Regions from separate parts of the Antrihabitans spumae genome, predicted to be linked through region 1. Evidence: predicted binding sites of a transcription regulator. Region 1 holds the regulator's gene; the other holds the start of a gene.
What was found. The regulator LexA, encoded in region 1, represses DNA repair genes until DNA is damaged. The targets are predictions, from matches to a motif close to CGAACANNTGTTCG.
Positions count from the first base shown of each region.

Region 2: the regulator LexA is predicted to act here: its motif matches at 2,778-2,791, upstream of ruvC (crossover junction endodeoxyribonuclease RuvC).

Region 1 is NZ_JBIMSN010000060.1:81,740-86,495, forward strand. It holds gene ACHIRB_RS14650 (uracil-xanthine permease family protein) at 1-476, shown strand, start outside; gene ACHIRB_RS14655 (acyl-CoA dehydrogenase family protein) at 548-1,693, shown strand; gene lexA (transcriptional repressor LexA) at 1,778-2,476, opposite strand; gene ACHIRB_RS14665 (LysM peptidoglycan-binding domain-containing protein) at 2,818-3,339, shown strand; gene nrdR (transcriptional regulator NrdR) at 3,570-4,034, shown strand; gene hrpA (ATP-dependent RNA helicase HrpA) at 4,168-4,756, opposite strand, start outside.
Region 2 is NZ_JBIMSN010000002.1:85,898-90,653, forward strand. It holds gene yajC (preprotein translocase subunit YajC) at 1-342, opposite strand, end outside; gene ruvB (Holliday junction branch migration DNA helicase RuvB) at 510-1,586, opposite strand; gene ruvA (Holliday junction branch migration protein RuvA) at 1,583-2,188, opposite strand; gene ruvC (crossover junction endodeoxyribonuclease RuvC) at 2,185-2,757, opposite strand; gene ACHIRB_RS00485 (hypothetical protein) at 2,938-3,363, shown strand; gene ACHIRB_RS00490 (hypothetical protein) at 3,388-3,606, shown strand; gene ACHIRB_RS00495 (YebC/PmpR family DNA-binding transcriptional regulator) at 3,615-4,367, opposite strand; gene pdxT (pyridoxal 5'-phosphate synthase glutaminase subunit PdxT) at 4,441-4,756, opposite strand, start outside.

The DNA of each region.
Region 1 (4,756 bases):
ACGTCGCGGGCAACGCCCTGATCGCGGACGGTCTGGCAACCACGCTTGCAGGCGCGGGGGGTGGGTCCGGCACGACGACGTATGCCGAGAACATCGGCGTCATGGCGGCGACGCGGGTCTATTCGACCGCGGCCTACTGGGTAGCGGCGGCCACCGCCATCGTGCTGTCGTTCTCACCGAAGTTCGGCGCGTTGGTCTTCACCATTCCTGACGGTGTGATCGGTGGTGCCACGCTGGTGCTCTACGGGCTCATCGGTCTGCTCGGTGTCCGGATCTGGTTCGAAAACAGGGTCGACTTCACCGATCCGGTCAACCTCACCGTCGTCGCGGCCGCGTTGGTGGCAGGGATCGGTGATCTCACGGTGAAGGTGGGCAGTGCGGAGCTCGGCGGAATCGCGTGGGGATCGATCGGCATCTTGATCGGGTATCCGGTGCTCCGACGGCTGGCGCAGGTCAACGGTGGGAAGTCGGGGTAGTCCAGCGCACACCTTGCTGGCGTACGGTCAATAGGACGCTTCAACTATTGCCGAGTACCGAGGAGCCACAGGTGGAACGCACCCTGTTCGAGCCGGAACACATCATGTTCCGCGAGTCGTACGTGAAGTTTTTGGAACAGCGAGTTGCCCCGAATCACGCCAGGTGGGAAGAACAGCACATCGTCGATCGCGACGTCTGGCTCGAAGCGGGCAAGCAGGGCTTCCTCGGTACCGCTTTTCCCGAAGAGTTCGGTGGCGGTGGCGTAAAAGACTTCCGCTACAACACGATTGTCGCCGAAGAGAATCACCGTCGAGGGTTCACCGGCCTCGGGTTCTCGCTGCACAACGACGTCGTCGCGCCGTATTTCCTCGACCTCGCCACCGACGAGCAGAAGCAGCGCTGGTACCCCGCCTACGCCTCAGGTGAGTTGATCGGCGCGATCGCGATGACCGAACCCGGCACCGGCAGCGACCTGCAGGGCATCAAGACCCGCGCTGTCCGCGACGGCGACGACTGGATCCTCAACGGCGCGAAGACCTTCATCACCAACGGCATCAACTCCGACCTGATCATCGTCGTCGCCCGGACCGATCCCGACGCGGGCTCGAAAGGCTTCAGCCTGCTGGTCGTCGAACGTGGCATGGAGGGCTTCGAGCGAGGCAGACACCTCGACAAGATCGGCTTGCCCGCCCAGGACACCGCCGAACTGAACTTCGACAACGTCCGTGTCCCCGGCGCGAATCTGCTCGGCCAGGAGGGGATGGGGTTCGTCCACCTGATGCAGAACCTGCCGCAGGAGCGGTTGTCGATCGCGGTGATGGCTGCGGGCGCAATGGAGGGTGCGCTCGAGATGACCCTGCAGTACTGCCGAGATCGCAAGGCCTTCGGCAAGCCCATCGGCTCGTTCCAGAACACTCGGTTCGAATTGGCCCAACTCGCGACCGAGACAGCCTTCGTTCGTGTGTTCGTCGACAAATGCATCGAACTGCTCAACGAGGACAAGCTCACCGTCGCCGAGGCCGCGATGGCGAAGATGCGAAGCACCGAGGCGCAGATCGATGTGATCGACCGCTGCGTGCAACTACACGGCGGCTACGGCTACATGCGCGAGTATCCGATTGCCAAGGCGTACTTGGACGCTCGTGTTCAGACGATCTACGGCGGAACGACCGAGATCATGAAGGAGATCATCGGGCGCAGCCTGAACGTCGGCTGACCGACGGCGTACCGATTCGGGTCGGTGTGGGATCTCTTTGTGGCACTCGCTTGCGGGCCCACCGACCCGAATCTGTGTACGCTGTCAGATCTTTCGGATGACCGTGACGACCTTGCCGAGCACAGCGGCGTTGTTTCCGGGGATCGGTTCGAACAGCGGATTGTGGGGGAGCAGCCACACTTCCTTGCCGGTCCGCTTGAACGTCTTGACCGTCGCTTCGCCGTCGATCATCGCGGCGACGATATCGCCGTTGTCCGCCACGTTCTGCTGCCGCACGACTACCCAGTCGCCGTCGCAGATCGCTGCGTCGATCATGGACTCGCCGACCACCTTCAGCAGGAACAGCGATCCTTCGCCGACCAGTTCGCGTGGCAGCGGGAAGATGTCTTCGACCGCCTGCTCGGCGAGGATCGGGCCACCCGCGGCGATCCGTCCCAACACGGGAACGAAGGTCGGGGTCGGCAGATTCAGCTGCTCCGCTGCGTCGTCCAGCATCGGCTCGCCAGCATCGCTCATCGCCTCGTCGAGGCCGCGCACGTCGACCGCGCGTGGCCTGTTGGGATCGCGCCGCAAGAAGCCTTTGCGTTCGAGCGTGCGTAGCTGATGCGCGACCGACGACGTCGAGGTGAGGCCGACGGCGTCGCCGATCTCACGGATGCTCGGCGGATAGCCCCGCTCGGTCACCGAGGCGCGGATGACCTCGAGGACCTTGCGCTGCCGATCGGTGAGTCCGGCGGCGATGTCTGGAGTCGCCGCGCCTTCTTGGCTGCCGTCGTCCTTCATTGCCGACCGTCTTTCATCGTGACCGTCCTTCTCTGGATTGCTCAGGTTGGGGTGTTGCGGGAAACGGGTCCGGCGCAATGTTGCTGTGCGGTCTTCGGTGCGTTCGGAACTGCTTCTGTTCGAACCTGAATGTAGCCGCATCTACGTTGCGTTTCAAACACCTGTTCGACACGTGTCGCGAAAACTAGAGACTTTGTCGGTGGGGCATGGTAGAAAATTCGAACAGACGTTCATCGAACGCGTGATCGAACGTCGGCAGTACGGCACGGCAACCCAGGACAAGCAAAGCACCACCAACGACACCAGCGCACATGCCGCTGGCGACGCAGACGGAGGATCCGATGAGCATCACAATGAACGAATACGCGGGACTCGACGCGCATTTCGGTGGCATCGCCGGCGTCGGCTCGGACACCGCTGTCGGCACTGCGCGTGCCGACGAGGGCCTACGCCCGGTGCGGACGCGTCGGCGCGCGCTGGCGACGAGCGACAGTCGCGGCCCCGCCAACGGCTCGTTCGATTACGGTTCCGTCGGCCTGCGGGTGCTACCGCGCCTCGACGACGAGGATGTTCGAAGCGAGGAATACGGGTTCGGCACGGTTATAGCCACGATGTTGCTGACCGCCATCGCGGTGGTCGGGCTGCTCGGTCTGTGGAACCTGAGGACGGGTGGTCTCGAGAGTGTTCCGAGCACTACCGCCGTCGTGCACGTCCAGTCGGGCGAGACCCTGTCCGACGTAGCGGCTCGCGTCTCACCCGATGCACCGGTCGCCGAAGTCGTCGAGCAGATTCTGCGGCTCAACGACATGAAGTCGGCAGGCGTTGCGCCCGGTCAGGCTTTGATCGCACCCGTAGCGCCCTAGCACCGACCATGTTCGAATCCTTGGCGCAACTGCGAGCCGAGCTGTCACCGCTGGTGGTGGGCGATATGTCCCGGCCGAGTGGGCGGCGGGTATCCTCGGAGTCTGTTGGTCACACCACGCCGAGTGGTCGCATCGAGATCGCATATTGCACGCACGAATCCGGCCTGATCGGTTCGTCGCAGAGCGCGATCGAGTTGTGCGAGCTTGTCGGCATCGAAAAAGGATTCGACATGCACTGCCCATTCTGTCGACACCCGGACTCTCGCGTGGTCGACTCCCGCGAGGCAGAAGAGGGGAGCGCGATTCGCCGACGGCGATCATGCCCCAACTGCGGTCGTCGATTCACAACCGTCGAGACGGCGGTCCTTGCCGTCGTGAAACGAAGTGGTGTCACCGAACCGTTCAGCCGCGAGAAGCTTATGCGGGGCGTTCGCCGCGCCTGCCAGGGCCGCGATGTCGACAACGATTCGCTGAACCTGCTCGCGCAACAGGTCGAAGACACCGTCCGCGCGTCCGGATCCGCCGAAATCCCCAGCCATCAGGTCGGCTTGGCCATCCTCGGACCCCTGCGAGACCTCGACGAGGTCGCCTACCTGCGGTTCGCATCGGTGTATCGCTCATTCAGCTCCGCCGACGACTTCGAGCGTGAGATCGAAGAGTTGCGTGCCCACCGGCTCGGTGCGGCGACCGAATAGTGCAGGCCAGCGGCGTGAGGGGTTCCCTGACGTCGTCCAGCGGGGCCAACTGCACACTCACACCAACGATCGGCGGAGCGAATGCGGCCTTCGTCCCGCCGAGGGGTACCGATGTGACATTCGCTCCAATTAGCTAGCGCCGAATCGCGGCTATGGCCTTGTCTATTCGCTGCTCCGAGATCGGGAACGGTGTGCCGAGCCGCTGGGCGAACAGATTGATCCGCAACTCCTCGATCAGCCAGGAGATGTCGACGACAACCGCTGAGCCGCGACGTTCTTCAGGCAGGGAGTCCAGCAGTCGGTCGTACTTCGCATACACGCGGTCGAGTACAGCCATCCCGTTGCTGTCGCGGATCGCTCCCGCGGGAAGTGCCTCCAGCCGAACGATGGCGCCCTGCAGATAGCGCGGCAGGTGAGCGAGCCGCTCGCCACCGAACTCGGAAACGAATCCCGCGAACACCAGTCCGTCGCGCTGCTGAGTCACGTCGTCGGCAACCTCACCGCGTCGTCCGTCCAAGGCGGCCGACAGTTCGCGGGCACGGGCCAGCACCGGAAGCACCGCGCGAATCAGTTCGCGGACGCGACCACCCAGCTGTGGACGGACCCGCGCAACCAGGTTGTCGAACTCGGCGGGGGTGTGAACCGGACCACCTGCGGCGTCGATGAGTTCGTTTGCGGCGCAGGCCCTGCAATCCTCGAGCAAGGCGTCGAGCGACGGGTAG
Region 2 (4,756 bases), on a different contig from region 1:
GTTGAGGCGCGGGGTCGTGTCCGTCGCCGGGGTTTCCTCGGCGTCCGTCTCGACCTCGGCGACCGCATCCGACTCGTCGTATGCGTCGTCGGACAGCACTTCCCGCACGGCGGAGCGCGTCCACGTCGTGATCACATCTTCGGCGATCTCGAGGTCGATCGATGTCTCGTCGACCTCGACGATGATGCCCTGGATGCCACTGGTCATCAGCACGCGATCGCCGACGGAGAGCTCGGACTGCATTGCAGCTGTCTTCGCCATCTCCTTCTTCTGCCGACGCGTCGCGAGGTACATCGGGACGATCAGGGCAACGAGCAGGAGCGGAAAGAGCAGATTTTCCATTGCGACAGTCAGTCCTCAGCGGTTCGGCAGGCATGCGGTATCGCGGGTCGGATTGACCCACGGCAGTACCCCAGTCTGCCATTACCCTGCCATGATCGCCTCCACGACCCGGGAACGCTGGCGGTTCGAGCCGCCTACTGCGCACGATACGGCCGGCACGACCCGAGCTAGCGGTCTTCGAACAGCTCCAATTGGGGTTCGCTTGCTCGTACTTCGATACCGCCGACGGCGAGGTCCGGAGGCGGGACGAGGCCGAGTTGTTCCCATGCGGCGGCGGTGGCGACGCGGCCACGTGGGGTGCGCGCGATCATGCCTGCACGCACCAGAAACGGCTCGCAGACCTCTTCGACGGTGGCGGGTTCCTCACCGACGGCGACGGCAAGTGTCGAGACACCGACCGGTCCACCGCCGAAACTGCGCACGAGTGCGCTGAGCACCGACCGGTCGAGGCGGTCGAGTCCGAGCCTGTCGACGTCGTAGACCGCAAGCGCGGCTCGTGCGATGTCGCGGGTGATGATGCCGTCAGCCCGCACTTCGGCATAGTCGCGCACTCGTCGCAGCAACCGGTTCGCGATACGTGGTGTGCCACGGGACCGCCCGGCGATTTCCGCAGCGGCGTCCTCCCCCAGCTCGACGCCCAGTATCCGCGCGGACCGCGCCAGGATTCGCTGCAGCTCGGCAGGTTCGTAGAAGTCCATGTGGGCGGTGAAACCGAAGCGGTCGCGTAGGGGTCCGGTCAATGCTCCGGACCGCGTTGTCGCACCGACAAGGGTGAACGGTGCGACCTCGAGCGGAATAGAGGTCGCACCAGGCCCTTTGCCGACGATCACGTCGACGCGGAAGTCTTCCATCGCGAGGTAGAGCATCTCTTCGGCAGGACGCGCGATCCGATGTATCTCGTCGATGAACAGCACGTCGCCTTCGACGAGGTTGCTGAGCATGGCGGCGAGATCACCCGCGCGTTCCAGTGCAGGACCGGAGGTCAGCCGCAGGGATGAGTTCAGTTCGGCAGCGATGATCATCGCCATGCTCGTCTTGCCGAGCCCGGGCGGACCCGACAGGAGAATGTGATCGGGTGTGCCGCCGCGCATCTTCGCGCCACTCAGGACGAGTTGCAGCTGTTCCCGGACCCGCGGCTGACCGATGAAGTCGTCGAGGCTTTTCGGCCGCAGGCTTGCTTCGACGTCGCCGTCGGACGTCAAATAACTTGCGGTGACTTGAGATTCGTCCGAATCCACGGTCATCGGTTCCTACCGAGCAACCCGAGTGCCGACCGTAGCGCGACCGATGTCGTCGCCTCCGGCTCCGCTGCGAGCACCGAATCGGTTGCCTGTTCGGCCTGTTTGGCGGGAAAGCCGAGGCCGGTCAACGCCTCGACGATCTGATCGCGAACGGGTCCAGATCCGGCAACCGGCTGCGAACCGGCCGGACCTGCGTGCACAGGGACTGCTTCGACCTTGTCCCGCAGTTCGACGACGAGACGCTCTGCGCCACGCTTACCGATACCGGGCACGCGCATCAGGGCTGTGTGATTGCCTTCGGCGAGCGCCTTGCGCAGCGCTTCGGGTTCCAGGACTGCGAGCACCGCCATCGCAAGCCTGGGTCCGACACCGGAGACCGTCTGCAACAGACCGAAGAGGTCGCGCGATTCGGTGTCGGAGAAACCGAAAAGAGTCATCGAATCTTCGCGGACGATCATCGCGGTGACAAGACGCGCCTCCGACCCTCGTTGCAGAGTGGCGAGGGTTGCGGGTGTCGCATTGAGGCGATACCCGACACCCGCCGCCTCGATGACGACGTGATCGAGAGCGATTTCGAGAACCTCACCGCGGACGGATGCAATCATCTGGCCTTCGCCTCCTTACGAACCTGCGCCAACCGCGCCTCGTAGCGTTTCTTCTGTTCCGCAGCAGCGGCTTCGGCCTGCGCCATCCGCTCCATCATCGGCGCCCGCCAGCAATGGCAGATCGCGAGCGCGAGCGCATCGGCCGCATCCGCGGGTGTCGGTTTCGTCTGCAAGCCGAGGATGCGGGTGACCATCGCGGTGACCTGGTTCTTGTCCGCGGCACCATTGCCTGTGACCGCCGACTTGACTTGGCTCGGTGTGTGAAAGGTGACCGGAATGTCTCTGCGCGCGGCGGCCAACGCGATGACGCCACCCGCCTGAGCGGTTCCCATCGCGGTCCGTACGTTCTGTTGCGAGAACACCCGCTCGATCGCAACGGCAGTCGGTTTGTGTGTGTCCATCCAGTACTCGGCGGCATTGGCGATCAGCAGCAGCCGGCGCGACAATTCCATATCCGCAGGAGTACGAACAACGTCGATATCCAGCGCGGTGACTTCGCGCCCGCGACCGCTCTCGATCAAGCTCAGGCCACACCGAGTGAGCCCAGGGTCGACACCCATCACCCGCACCCGAACTCCTCTCGCCACTACGAACAGCTGTTCGAGAGCCTAGCGGTCGAAGCCGACAATCTGCGGTTGCGACACAACCGGTCGTCTGAACCATATCGACCGAAGTTCATTCGATTTGCTGACATGCGGTTACACGGCGCGCTGATAGATATGAGTACCCCCCTTATCGAGAGGTAGCCGATGCGCGCTGACACCGTCCCCAACCGACTAGCAGCAGGGTTCGTTCTTGCCGCACTCACGCTTTCGGGATGTTCGGGCCAGGACTCGACAGATGCGGCCACCACGACAACGACAGCGCAGACCACCACGGCGGCAAAGACCACTACGCCCGCGACGTCGACGACGCAGCCTACAAGTTCCGCGACGCGAACGTCAGCGACGAGCGCATCGGTAACCAACGGCACAGCCGCGGCCGGTCCGACGGAAACGTGGGCGACGAATCCGCTCTACGTCGGCAATATCCCGGAGGAACAGTTCGTCAAGGGCGAACCGACCTCCGACGACATCAAGATCAACGGCAAGTCCTACCAGTTCAGCTGGGTATGGGAAGGCGACTACTACTCGCCGGAGAGCTACACCGCCGAATTCAACATCCCGCTCGGCTAAAAATCGCTCGACTTCACTCTCGGCATGACCGACGAGACCTCGATCGACGACGACATAGACGGCGTAGCGTCGCTGACGGTCTACGTCGGCGGCAACGCCGTTTACGGGCCTGCCGAATTCAAGTACACCGACGAGATCCCTGTCAGCATCCCGGTCGATGGCAAGAGTCGGATTCGGGTCGATATCAGCGGTCTCCAGAACAACGAGTTCGCCGCACTCGCCGGCGCCAAGTTCGTCCGCTAGCGACAGCCTCAGTCCTCCAGTTCGGCGAGGACCTCGTCGGAGACGTCGACGTTGGAGTAGACGTTCTGCACGTCGTCGAGGTCTTCGAGTGCGTCGATCAGTTTGAACACCTTGCGCGCGCCGTCGGCATCGACTGCAACACTCACCGACGGCTGAAAGCTTGCTTCAGCGGAGTCGTAGTCGATGCTCGCCTCTTGCAATGCCGACCGTACGGCAACGAGATCGGTTGGCTCGCTGACGATTTCGAAGCTCTCACCAAGGTCGGACACATCCTCTGCGCCGGCCTCGAGTACGGCCGTCAAGATGTCGTCCTCGGTGAGTCCGTTCTTGTCGAGCGTGACGAGACCTTTGCGGGAGAACAGGTAGGCGACGGAACCCGGGTCGGCAAGGTTGCCGCCGTTTCGGGTCATGGCGGTGCGGACCTCGCCTGCGGCACGGTTGCGGTTGTCTGTCAGACATTCGACGAGCAGAGCGACACCGTTGGGTCCGTAGCCCTCGTACATGATCGTCTGCCAGTCGGCGCCGCCCGCTTCCTCACCGGCACCGCGCTTGCGCGCGCGTTCGATGTTGTCGTTGGGGACCGACGTCTTCTTGGCCTTCTGAATCGCGTCGTACAACGTCGGGTTGCCCGACGGGTCACCGCCTCCGGTGCGGGCAGCGACCTCGATGTTCTTGATCAGCTTTGCGAAGGACTTGCCACGCCGGGCGTCGATCACGGCCTTCTTGTGCTTGGTGGTCGCCCATTTGGAGTGGCCGCTCATGCGCTAGTTCCTTCGAGTCGAGTGCCCGGTATCCGCGTGACCGGCTGACAGCTATTTCACTTTACTCGCCGCGTTAACGCGCTTTTCGCACGATATCGACGAACAGGTCGTGGACGCGTAGATCGCCGGTCACTTCCGGATGGAACGACGTTGCCACCACCGCGCCCTGCCTGACAGCGACGATGCGTCCCGCAGCTGGACCGTTCGGCACCGTGGCCAGCACATCGACACCATCGCCGGCACGCTCGACCCACGGCGCTCGAATGAACACCGCGCGCATCTTCTCGCCGTCGATGCCTGCGAAATCGAGATCGGTCTCGAACGAGTCGACTTGACGACCGAATGCGTTGCGTCGCACCGTCATATCGATAGCGTCGAGGTGCTGGGCG